Regions from separate parts of the Sphaerochaeta associata genome, predicted to be linked through region 3. Evidence: riboswitches for the same ligand, from Rfam matches in the RefSeq annotation. Region 3 holds a riboswitch; each other region holds the start of a gene.

Region 1 (9,819 bases), 720 kb from region 3:
CATCCAAGAACACGTCCGATCCAATAAGGGCACCGTTCTTTGTCTTGATGTGAATCTCACCATCTTCGCTGATCGTACAGTCGGCCCCAAGCGAAGCGAGACCCATGAAGTGGGTGTCCAAACGCCTTAGTCCGATTACATCGCCACCAGGAGGGGTGAGCCTTACTTCATCGTTGGTTGCAAGCAAGGGTCCGAGCAGAAGAATCGAGCCCCGTATCGCCTCGACAAGATTGCGTTTGAGCAAGCCGCTGCGGCTCCCTGTGGTGATGGTGTAGCTGTGGGTATCCTCCCTCACTACCGTTGAACCCAGGTCCTGCAAGAGTTCAAGCATTACCTGCACATCCTCGATGTCAGGTACGTTCAACAAATGAACGGGTTCATCTGTCAGCAGGGTGGCCGCGAGACACGGAAGGGCGGAGTTCTTGTTGCCGCTTATTTGTACTTCGCCGCTTGCTGCTTTCCCTCCGATGATACGATACTCGCCCATTGCCTCCCCCTTGGTGTCATCCTACCTCCGAGGCTTCACTTTCGCAAGGTCATTGTTGAATTGTATGGACCAGCGATGGTACAATATCCATAGATGGACAAGATGCAGCACATGGTATATGGAATCGGAAATCCTCTCATCGACATCATCGTGAGCGTCGAGGAGCAGGACATAATAGACTTGGGAATTCACAAGGGAACCATGGCGCTCATTTCAAGTCAGCGTATGGAGGAGTTGTTGCAGCTTAGCAAGCAGCGCAAGACCACCTACTCCTGCGGTGGTTCCTGTCCGAACACCATCATCGCCTTGGCATCCTTGGGAGTACCGGCGACATTGGCCGGGAAAATCGGCAACGATGAGAATGGCACCATTTACCGTGAACGGCTGGTCAGCCTCGGAGTACAGGACGAGCTGGTGGCCACCGACAAGGAGATGACCGGTTCCACGGTCATCCTCAGCACCCCGGACAGCGAACGGAGCATGAACACCTTCCTTGGGGCAAACCGCCTGTATGAGGAGGCCGATGTCTGTGAGAGCACTGTCGCAGGCGCGGATTTCTTTCATTTCACCGGTTACATGTGGGACACCCAATGCCAACAAGGTGCGATCAGGAAGGCCCTTTCCATCGCCAAACAACACAACACCATCGTCTCGTTCGATCTTGCCGACCCCTTCGCCGTCGGCCGATACCGCGAGCCTTTCCTCTCTCTCATCAAGGAAAGTTGCGACATCGTGTATGCAAACCGGGAAGAGGCACGAATTCTCTTTGACAATTACGATCCATATGAGTGCTGCCGCTCGATGGGAAAACTCTGCAGGACCGCCATCGTAAAGAACGGCAAGAAGGGCTCCTTCATCTGCCACGAAGGGACCATCACCGCCATTCCAGTGAAAGGGCCGGTGGTACCGGTGGACACCACCGGAGCCGGGGATGTGTATGCAGCAGGCTTTTTGTACGGCCGATACCACCACCTCTCCATCCAGGACTGTGGCATCATCGCCTCCATTCTCGCAGGAGAAATCATCACCCAGCGAGGGGCTCAATTCAGTAAAGAGAAAGCACAGGAACTGAGAAACCTGCTCGAGTCAGGTGCGTGGCGTTCGCTGTAGCAACCAGACAGAGAGTATTGAAATCATGCCCAGCCCACCCAGAGCGGTGATGACCCAATATCTGCTGATGCCGCCGCCTAAAAATACCACCGTGGCTAAAAGGTTCGCCAGCAATCCGCCTGTTTGCAGGCAAAACGATGAGACGCTGACCAGCGAAGTTCTCACAGCATCGGAAGCTTTCTTGTTCAAGAGGTACATACCCACCACCGAAACCACACCCAACAGCAGATAGATAAGCTCATAAAACAGCAAAAACTGTATGATGGTATGTGAGCGTGACAACATCAATTGCAGAGCGAATATCCCGGCAAAGGCCAGGCAATACACCAACGGCGGACGCATATGCGATAGTAAGCGTTTGCCCATCATCGATCCCAGTACACTGACGGCAAAAACTGAAGCTGAGATCAGACCAAGAATCCAAAGTTGGGAATCGGAGACCAACAGCTGCTTTAAATATGGTTGCCAATACCCCTCCAGCGAAGCAAGCAGCACCCCTTGAACCAGTACACTGAGACTGAAAGCGAGTAAAAACGGAGAGCTCGAGAGTGCAGAGACCAAAGCGTTGGCCTGGGCTTTGAAGGTGAAGGCCTCCTCAGGGGTCTGCGTCTCTTTGGGAATCAGAAGAAAAAGCAAAAGCAATGACAAGGCAACCAGAAATACGCGGACAAGCAGGACCAACGAAGTCAAGTTATCCAGTTGGGCCCCCAGACTTAACAACAAGCCGCCAAGCAGCGACCCCACGCTCAGTGAAATACCTGAATTCACATCCAAGGCAAATACAATATCCTCCAGTTTTTTACCGGCTCTTTGTCCGCGCTCAATCATCAGGGCATCCAAGCTTCCACTTGCGTATGCCCTGCCGATTCCTGTACAGGCAAAACCGGCGCACAGCAAAAGATACGAGGAGCTGAAAAGCAGCAACGTCCCGATCAAGGAGAGTACAAGACCCAATGCAAAGCTTTTTCTCCTCCCCTTGGCATCGGCATAAATTCCGCTGGGAACCTCGAAGGCCATCACCGAGAGGGAAAAAACAATCATGGCCAGACTCAACCGGGAAAGCGAGAAACCTTTGCTGATGACAATCAGGCTCATCGCTGGAATGGTGACACCCAGTGACAGGTAGGAAAGACTGAGCAGGCCCAGGTAGGGAGCCAGCCTGAACGGCTTAGACACGGTAGGCAACCATCGAGTAAGCATACGCCTCTGTTCCTTGTTGTCTCTGCTCATGCCCGTCAATAAAGGACCGAATGAGCTGATAGATTTGGTCAGCCTGTTCCCGGCTCAGGTGAACGATGCCCGAGAGCTGATCGGCTGCAAAGTGACCATCCTCATCCTGATGTGTCCTGGGCTTGGAATATAATTCATCACGAATCCGGTGAGAGACAAAATCCGACACCAGTTTCTGCTTATCCTGTCCAAGGGCACCAAAGCTGACGGTAATCTCCGCCTTCCTGTAAAAGGTGGCTGTTATACCATGGATGATTTGGGTATGATCCTCTTCCACCACCCCAAGTCCTTTGAGCTTGAGCAGGTGATGCTTTGCACTCGAAGGGGTCATGTTCAGCGCGTCACTGACCATTTTTGCCGTCGCCGGACCCTCAACGCTCAACAGGTGGAGAATATCCTGCCGCTTGGGGTGCATGAAGATCTGCAGCTGGTTGTCATCTTTCAATTGGAGTACTTTCATAACAATTTATATATCATAACATTTATTGTTATGTAAAGAGGCAGACCCCGACCCTTGTACAATCTGCTCATCCCTGCTAGTATCCTCTACGAATGACGTCGATTTGATAGCCTCCCGGCTTGCGGGCGTCACTAAAGAAACTTGCTAAAAGGGGAGCGCAACAATTCTCAGAATTGAGTTCCTCCTTCCCAAGTTCTCAAAGGAAGGGTGTATGTTAGCACATGGATCACACATTTTCACATCAGAATCAGTAAGCGAAGGACATCCGGACAAGGTCTGTGACCAGATTTCCGATGCCGTTCTCGACGCCTGTCTCCGCCAGGACCCTAAAAGCAGGGTTGCCTGCGAGGTGTTTGCCACCACCGATACCGTGATTGTCGGGGGGGAGATCACCACCAATGCCACCTTGGACATCGAAGCAATCGTCAGGGAAACCGTCAAGCAGATCGGCTACACCGAAGAAGGATGCGGCTTCGACTACAAAACCCTGAAGGTCATCAATTTGACAAACACCCAATCGGCGGACATCTCCATGGGGGTGAGCGCCGACACCTCTCTCTTCGGAGAGCAGGGGGCGGGAGACCAGGGAATGATGTTCGGCTTTGCCTGCGATGAGACCGAAGAGCTCATGCCGGCTCCTGTCATGTGGGCTCATCAGCTTCTGATGGAAGCAAGCCGGCTTCGCAAGGAAGGATTTGCACCATTTCTTCGCCCCGACGCAAAAAGCCAGGTATCGTTGCTGTACCAGGATGGAAAGCCGGTGCATATCGACTCGGTGGTCATCAGCCACCAGCACACCGCCGAGACCGACCGCAACCATCTCATCTCCTTTTTGACCGAGAAGGTCATCAAGGTGGTGCTTGAGAAAACCGGCCTTCTGGACGAGAAGACAAAAATCTACATCAACCCGACCGGACGATTTGTCATCGGCGGTCCCAGCGGTGATACCGGTCTGACCGGCCGGAAAATCATCGTTGACACCTACGGTGGCATGGGCCGGCACGGAGGCGGGGCTTTCAGCGGCAAAGACCCCTCGAAGGTGGACCGGTCAGCTGCATACATGGCCCGTTTCGTCGCCAAGAACCTGGTGGCAAACAAGTACTGCACCCGTTGTGAAGTGCAGCTCTCGTACGCAATCGGGGTCCCCTATCCCATCTCGATTTACGTCGATACATTTGGAACAGGAACGGTGGATGACCAAAAGCTTGAAGACCTTGTCAGGCAGAAGTTCAACCTCTCCCCGGCGGGCATCATCCGAAGCCTCGACCTGCTCAGGCCGATTTATCAGCAGAATGTGAACTACGGGCACTTCGGCAAAGCCTCCATGCCCTGGGAACAAATCATCAACGTATGACCAGATTCGGCTGATACTTCCTAAGCAAATCAAGATTCCGATCAACCTCCGTGCGCGAAACGCAAGGGAGGTTGATTTTTTGCTCATCCTCATCCTTGTATTGCTTTGGTTTCCGATACTCCTGCAGATACCAACGAGCAACAGGAGGATGCTCCTGCACCATGCGAAGGATGTCCTCGATCATCAATGAAGGAGCGAGGGTGGTTCTCACCTCGTAATTGAAGTCGATGCATCGATTCTGATACGAGGCAAGCAGAGCCACGCTCTGCTTGACAGCAAGAGCATCGGCACTGCTTCCGGCCATCTCGCCGTATCTAGAGCAAGGAGCTTTCACATCCACGGCAACATACGAAAGCATGCCTGAGTCGATCACTTCGACCATCACTTCGGGCCGGCTTCCATTGGTATCCAACTTTACAGAGAATCCGAGATTCTTGATGAACCCGATGCAAGAAACAAGATCCTTCTGCAAGGTGGGTTCACCTCCGCTTATCACCACGGCATCGATGAAACCCTTTCGCTCTAGCAGGAACGATTCTATCTCTTGATGGCTTATTGCATCCGATCCCTCACAAAGAAGTGACCTATTATGACAGTAGAAGCAATCATAATTACAACCACGACAAAAAAGGACACTGCACAACCTGCCCGGATAATCGAGCAGGGAGCAGGCTTCCAAGGCTGTAATGTTCATGAAACTTGAACCTCATAGAACCTGCGTTGGCGGTGCTCCTCCTGCTTTCCTGGATGAAAGTCCCCCTTCGGCCTGAGATACCCCACCACCCTTGTCCATATTTCTGCAGTTTCTCCGCAGTAGGGACATTGTTCCACCTCCCCGTCCAAGTAGCCATGATTCTTGCAGGTGGAAAAGGTGGGAGTCAACGATACGTATGGGAGCTTGTACCTGGTGAAGGTCTTTCTTACAAGATTCTTGGCCACATCAACGTCCTTGATTCGTTGTGCCAGATACAGATGTAAAACCGTTCCACCGGTGTACTGGCATTGCAGCTCATCCTGTTTCTCCAGCGTCTCAAACAAGTCCGAAGTATAGCCCACAGGAAGCTGCGATGAGTTGGTATAGTACCCGACGTTCTCACCGGCTGTGACGATGTCAGGATACTGCTGGAGATCCAGACGGGCCAACCTATAACTCGCTCCCTCGGCCGGAGTGGCTTCGAGATTATACAAGTTTCCTGTCTCTTCCTGAAATCCACTGATGAGGTCTCTCAGCGTTTTGAGCACCCTCAAGGCAAATTCCTGTCCCTTTTGGGTGACCAAGGAACCTTCCGGGCCGAAGAGATTCAAACAGGCTTCCTCCATTCCGACAAGGCCGATGGTGCTGAAATGGTTCGCCCAGTATTTTCCAAGCCTTTGCTTTATATCAACCAACGACCCTTGGCTGAACGGGTACATACCCCGCTCGGTTTCCGCTTCAATGACCTTGCGCTTGATCTCCAGACTCTCCTTGGCAAGTGCTGCAACCGAGGGAAGTTTTTGGAAGAACATCTGCTCGGAGCCGGTTTCGTACGCCAACCTGGGAAGATTGAGCGTCACCACACCAATCGAGCCGGTAAGAGGGTTTGATCCGAACAAACCACCACCGCGCTTCTTGAGTTCGGAAGTATCGAGGCGCAACCTGCAACACATGGAGAGGGCGTCCTCGGGGGATAAATCGCTGTTCACATAGTTTGAGAAGTAGGGAATACCGTACTTGGCTGTCATGGAGAATATCGCATCCACAACCTCGCTCTCCCAGGGAAAATCCTTGGTCACCTTATAGGTGGGAATAGGAAAGGTGAAAACCCTGGACGAAGCATCACCCTCCTCCATGACTTCACAGAAGGCAAGATTGAGCATCGACATCTCCTTCTCGAACATGCCATAGGTCTCCTTCTGTGCCACCCCTCCCCTGATCACCGGAACATCCCGAAGAGAAGCGGGTACAATCAAATCGAATGTCAGATTGGAGAAAGGGCACTGAAAACCAACCCTGGTGGGAACATTGAGATTGAAAATGAACTCCTGCATCGCTTGTTTCACTTCGGCATACGAGAGATTGTCGTATCGGATGAACGGAGCTGTATAAGTATCGAAGGAGGACCAAGCCTGGGCTCCAGCACACTCACCTTGATACGTGAAGGTAGCATTGACGATTTGCCCGAGAAACGAGCGTAGATGCCTTGCAGGTTTGCTGCTCACTTTTCCTTCAACACCACCGAAGCCGCTGACCAAAAGCTGCCGAAGGTCCCAGCCACAGCAATACGGCCCGAAGAAGCCCAGGTCATGCAGATGCAAGGCACCGCTCTCATGCGCCGCCTTGATCTCTTTGGGATAGATTTCATTGAGCCAATACTGTTCGGTGAAGCGTTCGCGGATGAAATTGTTCATCCCGTTGACCGAGCGTCGTGTGTTGGCATTTTCCTTGGTCTGCCAGGTCGTCTGGCCCAAATAGGAGTCAAAGAGGGCGTTTGTCGCCTTGATGAGGGCCTTGCCCTCACGCACCCTCTCCCGTTGATTACGGTACAGGATATAGGCCTTTGCCGTTTCCTTTGCTCCGCTGGCCATCAAGGCTTGCTCGACCAGGTCCTGGATGTGCTCGACCGTGATGGGATTGATGCCTTTCATGTCGGCAAGTACCAACGCTGCCACTTCCAAGGCATCGACATCCTGATTTGCAGCTACTGCTGCCCTGTTGACTGCATTGATGATTTTCTGAACCTCGCAGAGAACCACCTGCCCGTCCCGTTTGACCACCTGCTGTTGCATGGCTTCCTCCTGACGGAGTATGGACAGAGCAACGGTGCTGCATTGGCACACGCTCCTGTCATACTCCGTGACGGCGTGTCTGTACAGGCAAGGTCTTCTGGCTCAGGTTCATCAATCCCGCTCCCTTCCCGGATTACTCCAGTGGCTCTTAGCGGAATCTCCCCTTTACAGCGGCGGGACCGCGTGGGCTTCTCACCCACTTCCCTTTTCCTATACACACAAGATATAGTGTTTAGTACCATACGGTACACTACTAACAGTAGGTCCAATAAGGATTGTTGTCAAGCAGAATAAAAAAACGGGGACCGAAGTCCCCAGCAGGTTTAGTGTCGTTGGTTGGTGATGCGGATCTGCTTGTACAAGCCTTCACCCTCACTCTTGGTCTCCACTCCCCCGAAATCGTTGAGGGCGGTGTGCACCAGCCGTCTTTCATACGGGTTCATCGGTTCAAGCAATCTGCTTCTGCCGCTCTTCTTGACCTGTTCGGCTGTCTTGAAAGCCATCCTGATCAACTGCTCCTCATGACGCATGCGATAGTTTTCACTGTCGATGATGACCTTCAAATCAGGATCGATTTGACCGGCATATACATTGGCCAGCAGCTGGATGGCATCAAGGTTCTTTCCCTTGCGGCCGATGATGATACTGGAGTTGTCGCTCTCAATATTCAAGCCAAGCTTACGGGCTTTGCGAAAGGAGATGGAAACTTTACCCTGGTATCCCATCTTCTCGAGAATGGTTGCTACGAACAGCAGGAGCTTGTCCTCGAGGTCGCTGTTGATTGGAGCATCAAGCTCTTCCTCGTCCTGCGTACTCTGAACATCGTAACTTTCTTCTGGTACATCATTCTCATCTTCAAAGTGGATTCTAATCTTTACATTGCTTTTCTTGAACAGTCCCTTGCGGACAGGCTCGACGATTTCTACATCGAAATCTTCCCGCTCAATGTGCAGTTCTTCTACTGCCTTTGCAATAGCTTCCTGCTCGGTACGTCCTTCGAATTCTTTCATCATATAGCTACTCCGTTCGGGGGACCGGGTCCCCCAGGTGAAATTTCTTGTGGGAACTAGGTCCGCTTCTTCCCCTTGGGGCCGGGGAACTGCTGCACATTGGAGCTCTTCTCTTCAGCTGCCTCCTTGCTCTTCTTCTTGTTTGTATACAACTGTTGGAAGATGGAGAGAGCGTTCATGACCGACCAGTAGAGGATCAAACCGGAGGGAGCATTGTACAGAACAAAGAAGAACATCAAGGGCATGCCGTAGGTCATGAACTTCATCATGCTCTGCTGGCTTCCTGCAGTCGAGGCATTCTGGGTGATTTTCATCGAGTAAATCATGCTGACCGTATAAATGATCGGCAGCAAGTGCACCTGATTGCCCAGGAAGGGAAGATTGAAACCAAAGGTGAATACGGTATCCGGCATGGAAAGGTCAGGAATCCAACCGGGAATGAACATGGCACCACGAAGTTCAAAGTGCTTGTTGAGCAGTCCGTAGAAGGCGATGAGGATCGGGAACTGGAGCAGCATCGGCAGACAGCCGCCCATCGGATTGATCTTCTCCTTCTTGTACAAGGTAGCCATCTCTTCATTCTGCTTGGTCGGATTGTCCGGATACTTCTCCTTGATCTCAGCCATTTTAGGTGAGAGGGAGGCCATCTTTGCCGTGGACTCCATGCCTTTCTTGGAAATGGGATACAGCACCATCTTGAGCAGGAAGGTGAGAATTATGATGCCCACACCGTAGTTGGGAATCACCTTGTAGAGAAGGTTCAGGATGGTCTTGAGGATGGTCTCAAGCCAACCAAGCCAGGAACTGCTGTCCAATGCCTGTTCAAGCTGGAGGTTTGCAACCCCGAAGCTATTCTGTGACGCATCGTTGTAGATGGCCATGTCACCCTTGAGCTGAGGCCCAGCATAAAAGCGGAACGTATCGGTTTGCGATGCGCTTCTGATGGCCGGTCGGGTCAAGTACATACTTGACTGGAGCGGCAATCCTGCATCACTTTCCTCGGACAGGCTGACGGTGTAGTTGGTGGCGTCGGGAATTGCAATCATGGAGAAATACTTGCCGACCAGAGCCACCCAGGAGAGGGGCTTGGTGGTGGTATAGGCACCATTGCTGAGCTTGACCTGACTCTTCTTGGAAGATCCATCTTCCTTGACGTAGAACCTTCTATAGTTGTAGTTGTTGTCAAGCGAAGCAAAAGAAGGGCCGATCTGGGGCTCAAAGGCCAAGGTGTAGGCTGCATTCTCGAACGAGAGGGGAACAGCCTTGTTTACGCTGTTCTTGGTAGCCACGTCGATCTGAAACAAGTAGTCCTCACTGCCGAAGGTATAGGTCTTGGTGAGGGTGAACGGATCACCTGCACGCTTGCCGTCTTCGGAAAGGAGGGCGAATTCTTGGGTGAAAA
Region 2 (9,819 bases), 1.0 Mb from region 3:
CTGGCCCAATCCCATTGCATCCAGGGAGAACTGGAAAGAGGCGAACAGCGGCAGTTGGAAGGCGATGGAGGAGTTCTACGAACAGGGCTTGGTCCGCGCAATAGGCATCAGCAACTTCTGTGAACGGCATATCGATGCTTTGCTTGAGACGGCAGGCATCACACCGATGGTCAATCAAATCCGGCTTTTTGCCGGTGAACAGCAATCATCTCTGGTTGCCTATTGCCATAGCCTGGGAATGGTGACAGAGGCCTACAGCCCCTTGGGTACCGGTGCCTTGCTTACAAGTCCGCTTATTCAGGAAATTGCATCGGAAGTGAAGAGGAGTGCAGCCCAGGTATGCCTTCGCTACAACCTGCAGAAGGGACATGTGATTCTCCCCAAGTCGGTAACCCCCTCCTCGATCAAGCAGAACCTTGAGCTTTTCGATTTCACCCTGAACGAGAACCAGATGAAAAGCCTCGATGAAATGCCGAACATATGCGGGCCGACACGTAATCCCGATGAAGCTCCGTTCTAATCCCTCTTGCTTTCAAGCTCGTGTATGAGTACTCTAGTACCATGACTGGATTCTTTCTGAAAAAAGCGTTTTTCGACGGCTGGGACAACCTCATTTCGATGGTTGTCCTCAATCTTGGGTTTCTCCTGCTTCTGCTCGCATTCATGGGCAGCATGTCGCTGATGGGTACCAATACAGTCCTTGCTTTGCTGGCCTTGTTGGCCAGTGCAGGAGTATTCTCCTTCTACAGTGCCGGAGCTGCAGCTTCGACGCACGCCTATGCAAAATATGAACGTCCCGGCTGGGAAGGTTTCAAGCGTGGCATTCGCGAATCGTGGCGCCATGCCCTGTTCTATTGGCTGTTGATCGTACTCGATGCAACCCTCATCCTGTTTGTCATTCCATTTTATCTCAGCTACGGCAATGCAATCGGTATGTTGCTCAGCGTCCTTCTATTCTGGTTGTTCATGGGCTTGACCCTGGCATTGTTTTACTACTTTCCCCTGTTCTTTCTCATGCAGGGCGACAGACCGACAAAAACACTGAAGAAAAGTTTCATCATTGTCTTTGACAATCTCTTTTTTACTTTGTTCTTCGCTGTCTATCAGGTGGTCAACCTGGTGTTTTCAGCACTGCTCGCCGGTCTTGCCCCTGGTGTCACGGGCATGCACCTTGCTTCCAGCGATGCTGTGAAGCTCTTGATGCTCAAGTACGACTACCTGGAAGAGCATGCAGATGCCGATAGGAAGCACCTGCCTTGGGATGAGCTGCTGTATGAGGAACGCGAGTGCGTCGGTCACCGTTCATTGAAGAACATGATTTTCCCTTGGAAGGATTGACATGGGCATCGAGGTGGAGCTGAAAGCACATGTACGGGACCCGATAAGCCTGAAGATAGAATTGGAGGCGCTCAAGGGCATCTCTTCACCGCGCTGTGAGTACAAGGAAGATGTATACTACTGTCTGCCGAACGAGGATGCCCTCTTTCGGCTCAGAAGGGAGAGCAGCGGATCCACTTTTTCTGCGTTGGAAGGCCAGCTTGTTTTCACCAGAAAATACAAAACGCTGAAGGACGGCATCGAGGTGAATCAGGAACTGGAGTTCACCTCACATGACAGCCAGTTTGAACAGGCCCACGCCTTCTTCTTGTCGCTGGGATATGAAATCTACATCCGCAAGACCAAACGGGGTTACGCGTACTCCTATTCGATTTCCAGCGAACTACCCGCATTGCATCTTGAACTGGTGGAGGTCCCCCCATTGGGATGGTTCTTGGAAATGGAGTTCGTTCTCACCGATGAAACGAAGGTCCCCGTAGCGAGGACCTTCCTGCTAAACATGCTTGAAATGCTCGGCATCGACCAAGCCGACATTGAAAGCAGGTACTATATGCACCTGCTTGCTTCTCAGTCTACCGGATAACGCGGTACATCCTCGACCACCAGATATTTGCTGATGCATCGGATCAACACCTCGTGATCCTCGACGTCCCTCAGGCCCGAGACCATTGCAGCTGCAACACATCCCACACCCTCTACAAAAATCGGGAATCCACCGCCGCACGCAACAAACAGGGCTGGGTCCAATCCGCGCTCGGCAAGAGTCGCCCCCCGCTTCTTCAAGAACAAGGAGTAGCGAAGCGTACTCATCTCAAAATGCTGGACGGTGCGGAATTTGCGGTCTATCCACCCGTCATTACCCAGATTGGTTCCCTCAAGGGCATAGTGGAACAGTGTCTTCCCACTCAGTGCCTTGATGGAGATGGCAATCTTCAAGTCATTGTCCATTGCATCGGCAACAAAGATTTTTCCCAGTTCCCATGCATCCTCACAGGTGAAGGTCTCAAACTTGAGCAGTTCTTCCTGTGCCATCAAGATCGCCATTCTCTCTTCCAATTCCATTGCTCACTCTCCCGGGAAGCGGATACCCCACTGAGAGCGCAGTGTATCCATCACTTCCATGACTTTGATGATTTCGCTGTGAGGCATTTGCTTGCACTCAAGCTCTCCTTCCTCGATTGCCTTTCGGCATGCTTCAACCTGGTGTTCGAAGCCGGTAATGAACTTGAAAGGCTTGTAAGTCTCCACCAGATTGTAGTCTTTATCGTAGACGTTGATCCCCTCGCAATTGTTGATATTGAGGAATTCGATGAAACCCCTGCTGCCGAAGATGGCTCCGCGACGGTCCGATGTGCTGACCATGGAGGAGTGCAATACCGCCATCTTGTCACCTTTGAAAGTGAGGGTGATGGAATTGGACTCATCCACTCCGCTGTCGGTCTTGATGCAGCTCGATTCTATACTCTCGATGTTGTTGCCGAATACCATCATGGCAAAGTTGATGGGGTAGACTCCGACATCCAGGAGGGCTCCTCCGGCAAGGGCCGGATCGGTAAGCCGTTTGACTCCCTTGACCGGATAACATAAGTTTGCAGTGAGTGCGTGCGGTTCCCCGATGACCCGACGTTCCAGAATTTGATCGAGCACCAGACGCATGGGAAGGTAGCGTGTCCAAATGGCTTCGGCTACGAGCAGTTTCTTCTCCTTGCCATAGGCAAGCACCTTCCTGGCTTGGTCCGCATTCATGGTGAAGGATTTTTCACACAGCACATGCTTGCCTTTCTCAAGGCACATCATCATATGTTCAAAATGCAAGGAGTGGGGGGTGCATACGTACACGAGATCGATCTCAGGATCACTGAGCATCTCCTCGTAGGACCCATAGGCTTTGCGTACATTCCATTTCTGGGCGAAGTCGCGTGCTTTCTGCAAATCGCGAGAGGCCACAGCATGCGCCTCGACATGTTCCATTTCACTGACCGTAGCGGCCATTTTGCGAGCTATATTGCCGGCTCCTAGAATTCCTAGTTTCATATGGCTCCTCCTGCCTACCAGTATAGGGGCAACAGAGGGTCTTGAAAAGTCAAATCATCACGGCATTCAATTGGGATGCAAAGGAAAGCAATCCGACCAAGGCGAAGAGCGAGGTTGTGTGCATGCGGGAATCTTGTTTGCTCACAAGGGCAACGATGGACCAGAGGCTGAAAAGCAAGGCCCTGGTCACACTCTCAAAGCTCAGCGAAGAAACCAGGGAGAGAAGAGGGAGAATGGCGGCGAGAGCCAGGCTGACCTGAAGCGAAAGCTGGGTTCTGCCCAACAAGAAGAGCAGGCACAAGGCAACAAAAACCAGGGAGAGGGATTGTGTCAGCTGTAACTTGGTGCTGTCAAAGAAGGCTGTGATACTGAGATTGATGAAAGCTAAAGCCAGAATCTTGCTTATTTCCTTGAGATTGGCGAACACAAGGCTGCTTCGCTTGTCACGGTGCATGAAGTGATGGAGGGATGAGAACACGAAGACCGCCGCCATCAGGGAGAGGGCGAGCAGCAAGGAGAGATTCACCGTGTCTGATTTCATCATGCGCACGATGAAGGAGGCCAACAGCCAAACCGCAACAAAAGCGGAGGCAATGTCCAGAATGCCATTGAAAATGGAGAGTGGATGATAGGCTTGTTTGGGGCCGAATGTATCAGCATCGTACTTGAAATTGAAAGCCGTACCATTCTTCAGTTCGGCCTTGAAGGTGAGTTTCTGCACCGATTGGGCATGGTCGGCTATCTCCAGCACTTGTGTCTTGAATTCAGAAAATACGTTCTGTAGATCATCCATGTTCAACTCCAGAATTTATCGGTCTTGATTTCTTGAATCAAGGCATCAATTCGTATGCTAAGCTCATCAAGAATTACCTGACAAGCCTTGTCTCGATCCACCTCTGCCAACGAGAGGGCAGCATTGAATTCCATCGGTTTGCCCATATTTGCATAGTAGTTGCGGCTTACCACCGTCATGGTTCTGCCTGCCGCCCGACTGACTTTGCTTCTTACCCTTCGTTTGGGGGCTATGAGCCCGATGGGTATGACAGGGCAGGGATAGGCGAGGTATATCTCTGCAATGCCTCTCTTGAATGCCATCAAGGTTTCCTGTGTATTCAAGGCACCTTCAGGAAATATGTACACGCTTTCCCCCTTTTTCAAGTAGGAGACGGCCGTTGCAACCACCGCTTTACGGTCCTCCTTGGTGAGGGCCCGTATCTGCTCGGTCCAGCCGAGAAATGAACCGACTACCGGAATTCCAAATCCGGGTCCGATGACAATGTGCATAATGTCATCGGCCAAGGTGGTCACAAAGTGTACATCACTGCTGCTGAAATGGTTTGAGCAGAAGATTTTCGGACCTGCAGGAAGTTCGCACTCCTGCCAGGTCTGGAAATCATAGGAGAGGGCAAGGATGATTTTCACCACCCTGCGGTAGGTTCGGTGCAGAAAAAGCCGAAACGCATTCATTGCGATGAGCCCTTATAGGTAGGAAGCCAAAGCATGCGATCGAGTGTCGGATCATAGACTTGGTGGGCATCGATGTCGTACACATCGCGCAGCAGGGTCTCGGTGAACACCGTCTCGGTCGGGCCGTAGGCTACGACCTTTCCTGTTTGCAGTACCAAAGTCGTCTGACTGTAGATCTGCACCAGCAACAGGTCATGCAGTACGCATATCACCGTATACCCTTTCTCTACCAGACGGCAGAGCAGTTCCATGATCGAGCGCTGGTGTTTTACATCGAGGTGGTTCACCGGTTCATCAAGCAACAACACCTTTCCTTGTTGACAGAGGGCACGAGCCAGCAGAACACGTTGCAATTCGCCTCCACTGAGCTCTGTTACCAGCTTGTCCCCAAGGTGTACGATATCACACTCCAAGAGGGCCTGCTCGACGCTGCGGCCGCTGTCTTGCCCCCCGTAGGCATACCGTCCCATGCTGACGGCCTCGGTTACCGTGAAGGCATAATCGAGTTTCCCGTTTTGAGGGACAAAGCCCAGGTGCTTGGCCAGCTCCTTTTGATTGATGGTTGCAACGTTCCTGCCTTCAAGTAAAACCTTGCCATCGATCGGCTTCAAATGTTTATAGATGAACTTGAGCAACGTAGACTTGCCGCTTCCGTTGGGCCCGGTCAGGGCGATGAAGGATCCTTTGGGGAAGGCAAGGTTCAAATCCTCAAAGACCGACTGGCTTTCATAGCCGCCGTACACGTGGGAAAATTCGAGGCTAACCATAGAAGTACCTTCCTCTGCGAAGCAGGTAAATAAAGAGAGGAACCCCCAACAAACTGGTTATGATACCCACGGGAAGCTCTCCCGAGGGCAGTAACATTCTCGATATGGTATCACTGGAGAGCAAAAGCAAACCGCCCAGTAAACTGGAGGGAAGCAGCAGGTGTCGATGCTTCGGCCCGACCATAAGCCGGGTTGCATGCGGTGCCATCAAGCCGATGAACCCGATTACACCGAAGTAGGAGACACAGAGGGAGGTGGAGAAAGAGGCGAGCAGCAAGAGGCCCAGACGGGTTCTTTTTACCGAGAGTCCGCCTGCTCGAGCGGATAGCTCGTCGAGCAGGAGCATATCCATACTGCGGTGCTTCAAAGAGAGCGGAATGAAGAGGACAATCCAAGCAATGAGTACCACAACAACCTGGGCATAGGTGCTCATTGAGAAACTTCCCAAAGTCCAGTAGAGAATTCTTTGGTACTGCTCCTTGTGAAGGAACATGAGCAACGTCATGGCAGATGAGAGGATATAGTTGACTGCGACCCCGGTAAGCAACAGTGTGGTGCTGCTGCTTTTGCGACGTGAAGCGAGTCCAACGATGCACAACGTTGTACCAAGCGCTCCCACCAGTGCACTGACAGGAAAGCCGAACAGAGGGGCCATGCCGATGAAAAGGGCAACGGCAACGCCGAAGGAAGCTCCCGAGCTGATTCCCAGAATAAAGGGGTCGGCCATAGGATTGCGCAGAGCAGCTTGAAACACTGCACCGCTGAGACCCAGGATTGCTCCGGTGAAAAAGGAGGAGAGAATTCTGGGAAGCCTGAGCTGAAGAATGATGTAAGCCTTATTGGCCGGTGCAGTTTTTCCCATGAGAATGGATACAGTATCGGAGAGACGAATGTTTGAAGGTCCGAGGGTAAGGGAGAGCAACATTAAGAGTAAAATTGTCGCTGTCAAGGCTGGGACCAGCATCCGCCTCATTGCATCTGCTCCTGATGTATCAGATTATAGAGTTCCTCCAGAGCCTGGGCGCTGCGGGGGCCTTGCCTGCTGATGAGGTCTGCATCGAAGATCCTGATGGTGCCGCTCAAATCTGCATACGGTTTTGTGGTGGTAAATTCCTTGAGCGTCTGCTCCCCTGTCTCCCCCCATCTGGGACTGAGCAGGATTACCTGGGGATCGTGGGACATCAGAAGCTCTTTGCTGTATGTCCAGTTTTGTGCGTCATCAGCTATGTTGATGCCTCCGGCAAGGCTGACCATTTCACTGAGAAACGTCCCCTTGGTGGCGCTTGAATCGAAAGAACCGAAGTCCAAGGCTACATAGACGGTAGGCTTAGCTGATTGTTGAGTCTTCAGTACAACGTTGCGTACTACATTTTGCATGGAAAGGATCATCAACTCGGCTTCGGCGTCCTTGCCCGTACGACGGGCAATTTCACGGATGAGGGTGTAGGTCCCTTGAAAATCCTGTTGGGTTTCGAGGGTCAAGACATCGATTCCTGCTTTCTTAACAGCATCCAGGAACTGTTCGGGTACAAATGCGCTGCTGATGACCAGATTCGGCTCAAGAGAAAGAAGCATCTCAAGTGAAGGGTTGTACAACGTCCCCACCGAGGGAAGCGTAGTTGCAGTCTCGGGATAGTTGCAGTAATCGCTTCTTCCGACCAATAATTCACCGGCGTCCAAGGCGAAGATGGTCTCGGTTACATTAGGTGAAAGACTGACAATCCTCAACTGCTGTTGCTCCATCGGTTGTTCCTCGGCCCCTCTTGCTGCAAGTCGGGGAAGGATGAGGCAGAGAAATAAGGAGAAAACGAGGAGAAAGTGTTTGTATGAGTGATTGTGCATAACGCCCCTTCATAATATGGGCATGGAACATACCCTGACCTATACTCCGTAGGTCGTCGGAAATTATCCATGTCAGGTCTCCTGGCTCAGGCATACCCAGAATCTGCGACTTCCCGCATTACAAATTCTTGCAGTGTCTCTTTTTGCAGATTCCCAGCCTCTACAGTGGCGGGACCGCAGGGGCTTGTACCCCTTTCCCTTGGCATGGACAACCTTATCCTACGGAGTTGTCCAACCTTCTGTCAAGAGTTAGCATGGTTGACCACAACCGGCCTCTATATTACTATCCGCCCTATGATGTACAACCAAATTGAGATCTATACCGATGGTGGGTGTCTAGGCAATCCGGGGCCTGGCGGATGGGCGTATGTATTGAAGGCTGATGGAGCATTCGAGAAAGAGTCAAGCGGCAGCGAACGTGATACCACAAACAATCGTATGGAACTCACTGCGGTGATCGAGGCGTTGAAGGCCTGCCGGCCGCTGGGAGCAAAAGCCATTGTGATCAACACGGACAGCCAGTATGTGAAGAACGGCATCACCAGTTGGATCAAGAAATGGAAGGTCAACGGCTGGAGGACTGCAGCCAAGGATCCGGTGAAGAATAAGGAATATTGGGTGGAACTCGACCGTCTCAATGCAAGTCTTCCCGTCCAATGGAACTGGGTGAAGGGACATGCGGGCATCGAGGGCAACGAGCGGTGCGACCAGTTGGTACGTCAAGCGATGGATGCCTTGGTATGAAGTCCAACTCAACAAGCCTGTGGGATTTGTACATCTCGTTTTTCAGGATAGGAGGACTGACCTTCGGCGGCGGCTACGCCATGCTTCCCATGCTTCAACGTGAGGTCATCACCAAACACAATTGGGTGACCGAGGAAGAGGTGCTGGACATCTATGCCATCGGGCAATGCACGCCGGGCATTATTGCAGTTAATACCGCCACCATGATCGGATACCGAAAACGTGGCATCGCTGGAGCCATTGCTGCAACCTTGGGCGAGGTGAGCCCATCGCTTCTCATCATCACGTTGCTGGCGACCATCCTGTTTCATGTTCAGGAAAATGTCTGGGTTCAACATGCATTTGGAGGCATACGGGTTGCAGTTTGCGCCTTGATAACACAATCGGTACTATCGCTTGCAAAAAAAAGCCTGATCGACCTCCCAACCGTTTTGTTTTATCTGGCGGTGGTGCTCTCTACATTCTTTTTGTCGGTATCACCGGTAGTAATAGTGCTATTCGCCATCTTTTTCGGCTTGAGTGTACAGGGCGTAAAACGGAGGGTTCGATGATATATCTTCAGCTGTTCTGGGAGTTCTTCAAGATCGGACTCTTCTCCATCGGAGGAGGTCTGGCAACCCTCCCGTTTCTTTATACGCTTGCCCAGACGCATCCCCATTGGTTGACGGCAAAGACCATTGCCGACATGATTGCCGTAAGCGAGTCAACACCCGGTCCGATCGGGATCAACATGGCAACGTTTGCCGGCTATCAGGCTGCAGGTGCATTGGGTGGTCTCATAGCCACCTTGGGGGAAGTAACCCCCAGCGTGATAATTATTATTTTCATCGCCCGGTTCTTGGGTAAGTTCGATAAGAACCTCTACGTCAAGGATGCCTTTTACGCATTAAGGCCAGCGGTGGTGGGCTTGATCACCTTTGCCGGATTGAGATTGTTGTCGGTGACACTGTTTTTCGAGCACACTCTCAAGGTGAAGGAAGCTGTATTGTTCGCAGTACTGGTTGTTCTGGTGTTACGGTTTAAGAAGGTGCATCCTCTGATCTGGATAGTGATCGGAGCTACTGCAGGTCTTCTGCTTGCCCTTCCTTCGTAAGGAAGGAGAGGGCGAGTGCATACCAGGAATTATCTCCTGACAACCGGCTCAATACCGTCAAAGCCCGCTTCTCATACGCTTTCTCCTGCAACAGGCCGAGGGCCAGATGCTTTGCACTTTCAGTTTCGTTCCAAGTGAGAGCAGCTTCCATCACATCAGCTTGTGTCTCATACGATGCACGATCGAGGGCGAATATTCGATCGTACGTTTCCAGCGCTTTTGGATACTCCTCCTTCTGTGCATGTGCTTGGGCTTTCAGTAGTAAAAATGAGAGATTGAAGCTAAACGTTTCAAAGGCATTTTCACTGAGTGAAATGACCTGATCATAGTCACCTTGGAGAAAGAGCGAGAGAAGGTGGTTGTAGCGATAGGTATGATTGTTGCTATCCTTGTCGCTTGCCTCGGCAAACGACGCGCCGGCAGATGCAAAATTGCGAGATTGCAACTGCTCATACCCCAGTCCTGCCAGTCTGGCCGCCTGATAGGATCGGCAGGAGACGAGCAACAGTGACGAACTGAGTACGAGCAGCAGAA
Region 3 (9,819 bases):
GATCTTGTGTGATTGGCTGGCTAACCCTGCCATTGCAAGTTGGTCTATGACTGTTTTGCCAGCCACAACATTCGCTCCATCAGTTTCAATAGAGACTCCATTCACTTGCACGGTATAGTCAATGTATGAAGTTGCCTGACCTGAAACTTCACTAGCCATAGCGGTTGCAGTCATGCTTACTGTATATCCCTTGCGGTTATTCGACAGCGTTGATAGATATGCATCAAAGGGTTGCACTCCAGAAGCTGTAACTTCAAGAGGTCCAGTGTAAGCAGCAGCACCCTCAAGAGCAGCTTTATTGCCACTGAAAGATGCTTGGGTAAGCTTCATCATATTGATGCCTGCAACCGATGTCTCAACCTGGAAGCTGGCATCATCGACTGCGTATACAGCAAAAGTGGAGAGGGCGATTACCAGAAGTACGGCTACGAAGTTCTTTTTCATGTTGTAATCCTTTCGGAGCTTTCTGCTCCGGTGCAAGTTATATAGTTTCCTGTGCCTTTTTCCTAAGCACACTTGTACTATACTGAAACTAGCGACTTATGTCAACAGGTTGTTAATAAATCTCAATAAAATTAGAAATATTTCTTATGATTTTCTGTGAAAGTAATCTAAATATTTATATAATAAGTAAATAAGTACAATGGTAAGATTTGCATAACATATGACAACAATGAACATTGAATAATGAGATAGTAAAAGAATGTACAAAGTATCAAGAAAGTTGCAAAGGGTGATACAATGCTGAAAGTGATAACTTTGACATAAGTTGTAGGCATAAAGTAGCAGAATCTCTACCTACTGACGATGATGTATGTCCAGAAGTTGGGAAGAGTTGCGTCTTCTCTCCCGCTTATTGCAGCGTGAAGCGAATGGGGTAGCGCAGTGTTACAGCAACTGCTTCATCGTTGTACAAAGCAGGGGAGGCCTTGAACGAAGTGAATGCTGCAATCGCTGCATCTGCCAGGCCGTAGCCCGGGTCTTCTTCCACGATGATTCGCTCAACCAAACCGTTGGCAGCTAAAAAGAGCCTGACGACAACCAAGCCTTCCTTGCGTTGCCGCTTTGCAAGCGGTGGATAGACTATCCTGGAAGCAAGCAAGGCCCTGTCAAAGACAGGAGCCGTGGTAACAGACTCTGCTGCATAGTATCCGTCGATCATGACGGGATTGAGATTTTCAGATACCTTGGTCGCTGCTACTGCCTCTTCAACCAGAGGCCGTGGAGGTTCATATTCTGCCTGTTGCTCTGATTTTGGTTCTTGCACAGGTTGCTCCTGAGGCATTGGAACAGGTTGGGCAGTCTCCTCGATGGATTTTGTTTCTTGCTCTCGAGGGCTCGGATCGGGTTGCTGAACAGCAATTCTATCTACAAGTGAAATGGTTGCGGCCTTTGCTTGTGGGACAGGTGCTGGCTCTTGTTTTATAATAGGTATGGGAAGAAACAACAGAGCTGTCAGCAAGCTCGTTATCCCGATGGCGAGAAGCAGTGAAAAGCGTAGGTTCATTCTTGCTCCTCCACCAACAGGTGCAAGGTCTCAACTCCCTTGTTCTTTAATGCTTCAATGATTGGATGGATGGTGCTGAACCCTGTTGACCTATCAGCAAGCAATGAATAGCTGGGTTTCTCTTCTACCTGCTCGATGGTAAGGAGCCTGCCTTCCTGATAGATTTTTCCATCCTTCGCTATATACAAGGTTGGGATGGTGCTCAAGTCAATCTTCTGTGCCTGGGCTTGTGCAGGATCGAGCGGAACGGGAGTCTGGAAGGAGGTTATTGCCATAATGAGGAAGAAGAGCAGCAAAAGAAAGGCAATATCGGTGAGGGCGGAGGGCGGGGTAGGTCTCTTCTTCCTCATGGCACCACCTCCAGACTCAATGAACTGAGAGGATACTGCTCAAGCAGGGACAGAAATGAGACAACAGTCTGCCAATCTGTTGCTGCTTCAATGGATAACGTGAGGTGGGGTTTTTGGTTGAGGAAAGGAGTCAATTCAGCATTGTTCAGGACTCTATCCTGGAATAGAACCGTTTCATCTTGCTTGAGCGTCAGCTCAAGATGTTCTTGGGCTTCTCCAACAAGAATGGAGCTGTTGCTTGTGTTCAGATCAAGGCTATGGGAAGCTGTAACGCCTGAGAGCAGGAGAAAGAAGATAATGAGAAGGAATGCGATGTCGCTGCTTTGGCCTAACTCTCTTCTTTTTCGCATAGTGCTCCTATGGCAAGGTCGAGAGCGAAGCTTGCGATGGTAGCCAGAATGGAGATGACCAGGCCGAAGGCTGTAGTGAAGAGGGCTTCATACAGCCCGGCTGCAACGACCTGCAGCTGAACCGATGAAGCCTCGGAGACCGACTTGAACGCCGTAATCATCCCGGTGACGGTTCCGAGGAAGCCGAGGACCGGGGCGATCATGGCGATCAGGTCGAGAATGCTCAACGGTTTCTCCACCTGTGCTTTCACCACCGGTTCATGCTTTCTCCAAAGGATGATCAGCGTGATGGTTCGTTCAACACTGAGCACGACTGTGATGACCAACAGGGCGTAGAGCGGCCACATGACCGCTCCTCCTTGTTGCATGATGGTGATAAGGTTGGTGGTTTTCATACGCTAAAACCGTAAGGTACCGCCGAGGCGAATCTTTGTACCCGGCATAGGATAGCCGGAAACCAGTTCGTAATCGGTGTTTAGCAGGTTGTCCACGGCAAGGTAGGCTTTCAAAGCTTTGCTGACCTGCATGGTGACACTGAGATTGAGCAGGAGTGCACTGTCGAGGGTGCTCGATTTCCCCAAGTACTCTCCACTGATGACACTTTCAAAGCGGTCGAGGGTGAAGAACAGTGAGCCTTTGACGGTATGTTTTCTGATTCCCGTTACCTCAACATTGTCAGAGAAGGTCTTCCCTGCAGAGAGGTCGAAGCTCTTGTTGTAGAGGTAGCTGGCTTGGATGTTGAAGATTTTAGAGAGTTCTAGATTGAGGGATTGTTCGGTCCCGAGGTAGACACTGTGAGAGATGTTTATTGGCATACTGACTCCGCTATCTATTGCATTAGAGATGTTTCTGCCAAAAAGCGTTGCCTCGTATGAAAGGTTCCTTTGTTTGTAAGTGATTCCGAAATCTCCATTAAAACCTTTTTCGGGCTTGAGATTTGGATTACCTTGAAATGTTCCCCAATATCCATAATCGGTATAATCGGTGAAAGGCCAATACAATTCAGAGAAGGTTGGATTTCTCTCCGCGTAACTGATGGTTGCCTTGAAATCAAAATTCCTCATCGGTGTATAGATTGATCCCAGAGAAACATTGGGTGAGAGAGCATTCAAGTCACTTAGGTAGGCGATGTTCAAGCTGGGATGCAGAGAAAGCGTTCCATCCAAGAGGTAGAGACTGCCATGGGCCGATGTCGAGATGGCATGGCGGGTTTTTTGGCCTACATCGGTGCTGTCGACGTAATCGAGACTATAGAGAAGGTCTGTCTGGAGTGCATACTGCTGGTCAAGGTTCCAGACTCCTTCCACTTTTGCAGATGCATTGTATTTGTTGTGGGTGCTGTCTCCAGACCCCACATCATGATTGTACGTCTGTCCAAATGCGTAATGTAAAAGAGTGGAAATGTTTTCTATGAATTTATTAGGTTCGGCAACGTTAATGGTATTGGTACTGCTGACAAAAACATCCTTCATGAAATTATTGGGAGTACTATTTGTTGCGGATCCAGGTACTCCGAGATTCTTGTACACAGCGAAGTTTTGTGTGTTGAACTGCAAAGAATCAGAGAACGCACGGTTGTAGTTAACTGCTCCATGAGCTTCGTAGACTTGGGCATTGTCTCTGAGACTACGAGTTGACCCATTGCTGTATGTGTACGCATTTTGAGCGGCAAGTCCTCCTACTGTGGCAACAAGTTCATTGTTGGTGTAGGAGAAATCGAGCTTCTGGCTGTCTACCAAGGAGAGCCAATTGCGTGAGTCTGCTGCACCATAGGGTTGGGGAAGAAAGGAACCATTCTCGAAGGTAAGTGCAAATGGTGTATCACTTTTCTGCCCATTCTTGGTGATGATGTTCACCATACCCCCGATGGCATTGGTTCTGCCAAGGTTTCCCGGTCCGCTTTTTACTATTTCTATGCGCTCAATAATGGAGACGGGAATAATGGAGAGATCGACAGTCCCCTCATGAGCCGAGGAGAGCAATACTCCATCAAGGTAGACGAGGTTCTTGGAAGAGGTGGCGCCACGGATGACGACATTTTGCAGCGACCCCAAGCTGCCTACTGAGTTAAATGAAACTCCGATTGCCTTTCCTACGAGCTCTGCCGTTGTTTGGGCATTATAGACTGCTATCTGTTCTTTGGTGATGACAGATACCGAGGATGCTGTGTTTGTTTCAGCTTCGGCAAGTGAAGTCTCAGCTATGACCAGTTCATAGGCTGTTCCAAGGTCGGTGATGTCTTGTGCTGCGAAGAGATTTGAGAGAGCGAGCAACAGGACCAGAGAGAAGATTCCGCGCTTCTGCATGAAGGGCCTCCAGAAAGTGGTGTCTGGGTGCAATACTTCATGGAAAGGGGGAGTTTATACCGAGGGTATACTCGTGTCCTGGGTGCTGTCTCTTTTTCCACGAAGAATTGATATCTGGAAACGTCTCCTGGCTTACGACTCTTTTTACTGACAGGCCTTCTCATCCGAAGCGGACAATGGCATATCTGCGTTCATCATCGATTACAGTGGCGGGACCGCCGGGGAATCACACCCCGTTCCGTTTTTCCAGATCCAGCGGTTCTTATCCTAAAAGAATGAAGGGGGGAGGTCAAGGGAGGAGGTTGGTATCGATTGCCGCATGGTCGAAATCCTGAGAAAGTACGGTATGACACCTATTGCAGTGTAGAACATTCTGATATAGATCCTCTGACTACCAGCTTTGAAGGAAGCAGAATATGTTCAACCGGGTGTGAGCGATCACTAATAAGCTGAATAAGGAGCTCCGCAGCCTTTCTTCCTAATTCAAAAGTGGGGGTCTCCACTGAAGCAAGCGGGGGCTTCAATTGATTTGCAAAGTTCACGTTGTCAAATCCTATGACCGAGATATCCACTCCAGGTTTACGCCCGAGTTCTTCCAGTACATGGATGAGATCGGCGGCAATAAGGTCATTCAATGCAATGATTGCAGTGACATCTTTTGCTGCTGCAAGATACTCATGAATCTGGTTGTGTACGAATGTCTTTTCTTCGGTAGTCTGCTCAGCCCAATACAACGAACGGGTATCGACTAAATCAAGAAAGATATTCTTTAGATGCACCGGTATATCCAAGTCTCTGCACGCCTGGAAAAAACCCTCGATTCTGTGTTCGATTGAAGTCTTTGTTAGCGAGGGTTTGGATACCAATCCAATTTTTCGATGCCCTTTCTCATAAAGGTATTGAACAGCTTCATATGCCCCTTTTCGGTTGTCCATTTCCACGGAGTTGCATGGTGCATATTTATAATATCTGCCGGTCATAACGAATGGAATATGCTTCTCGATGAGTTTGAAAATCGCTGGATTGTACATGGATGCAGCAGTGGGGTGGATAATCAAACCTTCGACCTGGCGCTCAATCAAGGACTCAATTATTTCTTGCTCTTTTTCAATGTTATCGTTTGTCAGATGCACGGATATCGTGTACCCCTTCTTTTCAAGAACCTCTTGGACTCCCGTGATTATTTTCCCGATAAAAATGTCTGCAAGTCTCGGTACTATGATACCGATTGTCACATTTGCATGCGGGTCGGAAGATTTTTGCTCAGAATTGGTAATGAAGGTACCTTTTCCTCTATATCTTTCCAACAATCCCTCGCGTTCAAGTTCAAGTAGGGCTTGTCTGACGGTTGGCCTGCTTACTCCAAATTGAGTTGCAATCTCCTGCTCGGTGCTTAACTTCATTCCGGGAGCCAACCGCCCATCTTTGATTTTCTTGCGAATATCATCATAGATTTTCAGGTACTGGGGACTGCCATTCATATACTCTGTCATCGTATTCTCTCCGCTCCAAAAGCATTCACAATGTAGAGGAATTGATAATTTGAAAACTATAGCAGAATGTTACTTTTGTAAATACAATTCGCGAATTCTGCGATTTTTGTTAAGCTTGATGCCAAATTGGTGAAAACCCTATCGAAGATTCATTCTTTCTTATTGACAGTACGATGGAAGAATAATCTGTGCCATTGATTTCTTGCTGATCCGAGGAAGGCGTAAGAAGTACACTACTCCAATTCCAAGTAAAACTCCCAGGCAATTATCTGCCTGGGAGTACGTAACCATTTAGTTGAAAGCTGCAATGCCTGGGAGTCCGATTTCGTTATAGTAGCGTAATGCACCCTTATGGAGCGGTACGCTGATACCCTCCAGCATCTTTTCTGGAACGATTTCCTTGAAACCTTTATTGACGTTCTTAAGGGCATCAAGATTCTCGTAGAATCGCTTGATGAACTCATAGACAACAGCTTCAGGGACATCGGCATTAGCAAACAAAACAGCATTGTTTCCAAAGGTTTTTACATCGCGGTCGAGATGGTCGTAATAAGACTTATCCAAGACCTGCTCTGTATATGCCCCATTTGAATTCTCAATGATCTTCTTAACAATAGCACTGGGAATGTCAAGGAATACGCAATCTTTGGAAGCGAGCAAGTCAAGAACGGTAGCAATCGGAGCCTTACCATTCCAAATGAATACATCAAGCTGGCCATTTTTCATCATCTCTGTCTGCTCCGCCCCCTTTACCTCGATACCTGTGTACTCTCCAGGTTTGAGTCCGAGAGCGGCCATCAGAGCCAGCGCATCGAACCTGGATGTCCCACCAACTTGTCCGATTCCAATTTTCTTTCCTTTGAACATTGCATAGGAAACTTCGGTAATCGGAGAGTTTTTCAAAACGATGACGTGAGTCTTGTTGCAGGACAGTGAAATCACACCAAGGCACTTTTCCGCTTCCAGACCAGTGTAGTCACCTTTCGCATAATACCCATCGGAGAGCATCAGGTTATTGGTGAAAGCAATCTCAACATCACCTTGGGCGACCAGGCCAACATTCTCTGCATACCCATTGGTAGCCTCTGCAACCACTGTGAGGTTGCTGCCACTACTATTGATTATTTCAGAGATTTGAGCGGCTTGCTGATAAGAAGACTGTCCGATTGGGTTTGCTGCCAATGAAATGGTAGTCTTCGTAGTCAATCCCTTGAATTCTCCTGCTGGTTCAGCCTGGGGGGCCGCCTCCTTTGACCCTGCAGCAAATACCGACAGTGTAACGCAGAGCATCAACAATACACATAGGACTTTTCTCATTTTCTTTCTCCTTTTTTCTACTATCGTCTGATCTATTGATCAAGCAAGCTGTTTGAGGCGATTTCTTCTGGCCATGATCAAGTTGACTAGTCCAATGCCAATGATGATTGTGTAGCCTACTGAATCAGTCCAAATACCTGGGTATATGCACATAAGCCCGGCACCTATGGTCAGGACTCTCATGAGTGGATGTAGTTTGGTTTTGAAATACCCTACAATACCTATGCTTAAGCCGAAGCATCCGATAACACCCGAGATGAAAGCAAGAATGATTTGTGATGGTGTACCGATGCCGATTAATTCCGGTGAATATACGAAAAAGATAGGTGCGATGTACGTTACGATTGCCAGTTTCACGGCTAGCATTCCAATTTTTATAGGACTTGCATTTGCAATACCCGCAGCCGTATAGGCAGCCATCGCCACCGGTGGGGTGATTGAGGATAGACAGGCTCCGTAGAACACAAACATATGTGCTGCAAGCTCAGGGACTCCTAATTGAGTCAAAGCCGGAGCAACCAATACTGCAACGAGCATGTAGGCCGGTGCAGTCGGAAGACCCATTCCCAATACGAAAAGAGCCACTTCAGTCAGCAGAAGTACGACGATTAATCGCCCTCCTGAAATGCTTATAATAAGCGAACTCAGTTTCAGTCCGAGCCCTGTAAGCGATATTATGCCAATAACACACCCTGCTGCAGCACAGGCGGTCGCAATGCTCATGACACCCTTGCACCCCTTTATCAGTGAATACACGATGGTTTTGAAACTCATACGGGTGTTCTTGTTCACGAAGGAAAGCGCTATGGCAAATGAGGTGGCGAACAGGGCAGTGTACATTGCACCATATCCCATTACAATCATCGCTATCAGCACAAACAACGGTATGATTGAAAGCCCATATTTGCGAAGTGTCTTGCGGGCATCGGGGATATCTTTTGCATCCATACCGGTGAGACCCCGTTTGCTGGACTCGTAGTGAATCGAGAAGTACACGGATATATAATAGAGAAGGGCGGGAATAATGGCAGCGGCAATAATCGCCTTGAAGGGTATGCCCAAAGTTTCAGCGATGATGAATGCAGCTGATCCCATAATCGGGGGCATGATCTGACTGCCAGTTGAAGCAACCGCCTCAACAGCTCCTGCATATTCGGGGGAATAGCCGGCTTTTTTCATGAGTGGAATCGTGAAAACACCTGTGGTAGCGACATTGGCGGATGCACTGCCGCTGATGCAACCAACGAGAGCACTCGAAACTACTGCAGCTTTTGCAGGACCTCCGATACTTTTTCCGGTAAGGGCGAAGGCAATGTCCATGAAAAGTTCAGAACCACGTGTTGCTTCCAAGAAAGCACCAAAGATAACGAACATGATGATGATCGTCGAAGCTGTCCCCAGCGGAGTGCTGAAAACACCGGCAGAGCTTACGTAAAGCGTTTTAACAATTCTCGTCCAGGAGTACCCTCTATTCCAAAGTGATCCAGGTAAATACTTTCCGAAAAGTGCATACACTATGAATACCCCTGCAATTATCGTGATTGCTGGCCCCATGATTCTTCTGGCAGCTTCAAGCACCAAGAGAACCCCAAGCGTTGCAACGATGAGATACAAGGGGGGGAAGGCCCCATAGGTTGTTCCCATTTTCGTGTAGTTGAATGCCGTAAACGTATAGACAAGGCCTGAGAGAACGGCGAACAAGACGCCGGTAGATTTCATGATCGGTCCGTATTCTTTCCGTTTCTTCGTGAATGCATTCAGAAAAACCATAGGCATAACAAACGCAAGAAAGAAGCTTCTTTGGATTACATCCGTCAACAAACCGGTAAAGCAGGTATATAAGGTGAAAAACCCCAACCCTAAAGCCAGTACATCTTGTATTGTTTTGGCAATGTAGAATGACTGAGGTTTTGTATTGCCTTCCAATGTGGCGGCTACCTTGATTTCCAGAACCTCATCTTCTTCATGCCGCTTGAAAAGCCGACTTCGTTTCTTCTCTTTCATAACAACTCCTGTCCTACAAAGCCATAGCCATAGTATCTATATCGTTTGACAGCTCTTTTGCAGAGCTGTAGAAATGTTTGACAAAGGTATGGTCGAACTGCTCTTTGGTTGTCCCGCCGCGAAGCATGGCTGAGAAATCGACTCCGGCTGCCTTTGCAGCGCCTTCATCCACCAGGCTGTCACCTATATACAGGGCATCCTGAGGGCCGACGTCTAAAACCTTTAGCACTGTAAAAAGCCCGGAGGGATCGGGTTTTGGCGCTGCAACATCCTCGCACCCCACCACTGCACTGAAATATTTTGCCAGATTGTACTTCACCAAAGACTGCATCAAAACATCACGAAGTTTCAAAGAGAGCAGGCCGATCTTTATCCCTTTTCCTGCAATATTTTCCAGGCAAGCGGGAACATCGGGGAAAATCTCGGTTTTCTGTGCCATTCGTGTACGGCAGAGCTGTCTATAGTGCGTTCGCATGTTCAGAATGTTTTGTG

The links. Region 3 has a riboswitch for cobalamin ahead of MUG09_RS03335 (TonB-dependent receptor plug domain-containing protein). Riboswitches for the same ligand answer to the same signal wherever they lie in the genome.
Region 1: linked by a shared signal. The riboswitch ahead of MUG09_RS00045 (ribonucleoside triphosphate reductase) and the one ahead of MUG09_RS03335 (TonB-dependent receptor plug domain-containing protein) in region 3 are both predicted to bind cobalamin.
Region 2: linked by a shared signal. The riboswitch ahead of MUG09_RS08185 (ABC transporter substrate-binding protein) and the one ahead of MUG09_RS03335 (TonB-dependent receptor plug domain-containing protein) in region 3 are both predicted to bind cobalamin.

Annotation. Positions count from the first base shown of each region.
Region 1 is NZ_CP094929.1:5,337-15,155, reverse strand. Features, by position in the region: gene murA (UDP-N-acetylglucosamine 1-carboxyvinyltransferase) at 1-487, opposite strand, end outside; gene MUG09_RS00070 (adenosine kinase) at 581-1,597, shown strand; gene MUG09_RS00065 (MFS transporter) at 1,574-2,797, opposite strand; gene MUG09_RS00060 (helix-turn-helix domain-containing protein) at 2,766-3,287, opposite strand; gene metK (methionine adenosyltransferase) at 3,499-4,641, shown strand; gene MUG09_RS00050 (anaerobic ribonucleoside-triphosphate reductase activating protein) at 4,631-5,335, opposite strand; gene MUG09_RS00045 (ribonucleoside triphosphate reductase) at 5,332-7,407, opposite strand; cobalamin riboswitch at 7,477-7,665, opposite strand; gene jag (RNA-binding cell elongation regulator Jag/EloR) at 7,731-8,420, opposite strand; gene yidC (membrane protein insertase YidC) at 8,474-9,819, opposite strand, start outside.
Region 2 is NZ_CP094929.1:1,763,841-1,773,659, reverse strand. Features, by position in the region: gene MUG09_RS08230 (aldo/keto reductase) at 1-520, shown strand, start outside; gene MUG09_RS08225 (YesL family protein) at 562-1,338, shown strand; gene MUG09_RS08220 (CYTH domain-containing protein) at 1,340-1,921, shown strand; gene MUG09_RS08215 (heme-degrading domain-containing protein) at 1,906-2,400, opposite strand; gene MUG09_RS08210 (Gfo/Idh/MocA family protein) at 2,404-3,372, opposite strand; gene MUG09_RS08205 (hypothetical protein) at 3,422-4,165, opposite strand; gene MUG09_RS08200 (lysophospholipid acyltransferase family protein) at 4,168-4,839, opposite strand; gene MUG09_RS08195 (ABC transporter ATP-binding protein) at 4,836-5,606, opposite strand; gene MUG09_RS08190 (FecCD family ABC transporter permease) at 5,599-6,579, opposite strand; gene MUG09_RS08185 (ABC transporter substrate-binding protein) at 6,576-7,448, opposite strand; cobalamin riboswitch at 7,504-7,703, opposite strand; gene rnhA (ribonuclease HI) at 7,743-8,192, shown strand; gene MUG09_RS08175 (chromate transporter) at 8,189-8,743, shown strand; gene MUG09_RS08170 (chromate transporter) at 8,740-9,285, shown strand; gene MUG09_RS08165 (tetratricopeptide repeat protein) at 9,251-9,819, opposite strand, start outside.
Region 3 is NZ_CP094929.1:724,988-734,806, forward strand. Features, by position in the region: gene MUG09_RS03310 (hypothetical protein) at 1-444, opposite strand, end outside; gene MUG09_RS03315 (energy transducer TonB) at 854-1,267, opposite strand; gene MUG09_RS03320 (biopolymer transporter ExbD) at 1,504-1,857, opposite strand; gene MUG09_RS03325 (biopolymer transporter ExbD) at 1,854-2,207, opposite strand; gene MUG09_RS03330 (MotA/TolQ/ExbB proton channel family protein) at 2,186-2,602, opposite strand; gene MUG09_RS03335 (TonB-dependent receptor plug domain-containing protein) at 2,606-4,513, opposite strand; cobalamin riboswitch at 4,614-4,793, opposite strand; gene MUG09_RS03340 (GntR family transcriptional regulator) at 4,867-6,006, opposite strand; gene MUG09_RS03345 (TAXI family TRAP transporter solute-binding subunit) at 6,298-7,323, opposite strand; gene MUG09_RS03350 (TRAP transporter permease) at 7,363-9,327, opposite strand; gene MUG09_RS03355 (HAD family hydrolase) at 9,341-9,819, opposite strand, start outside.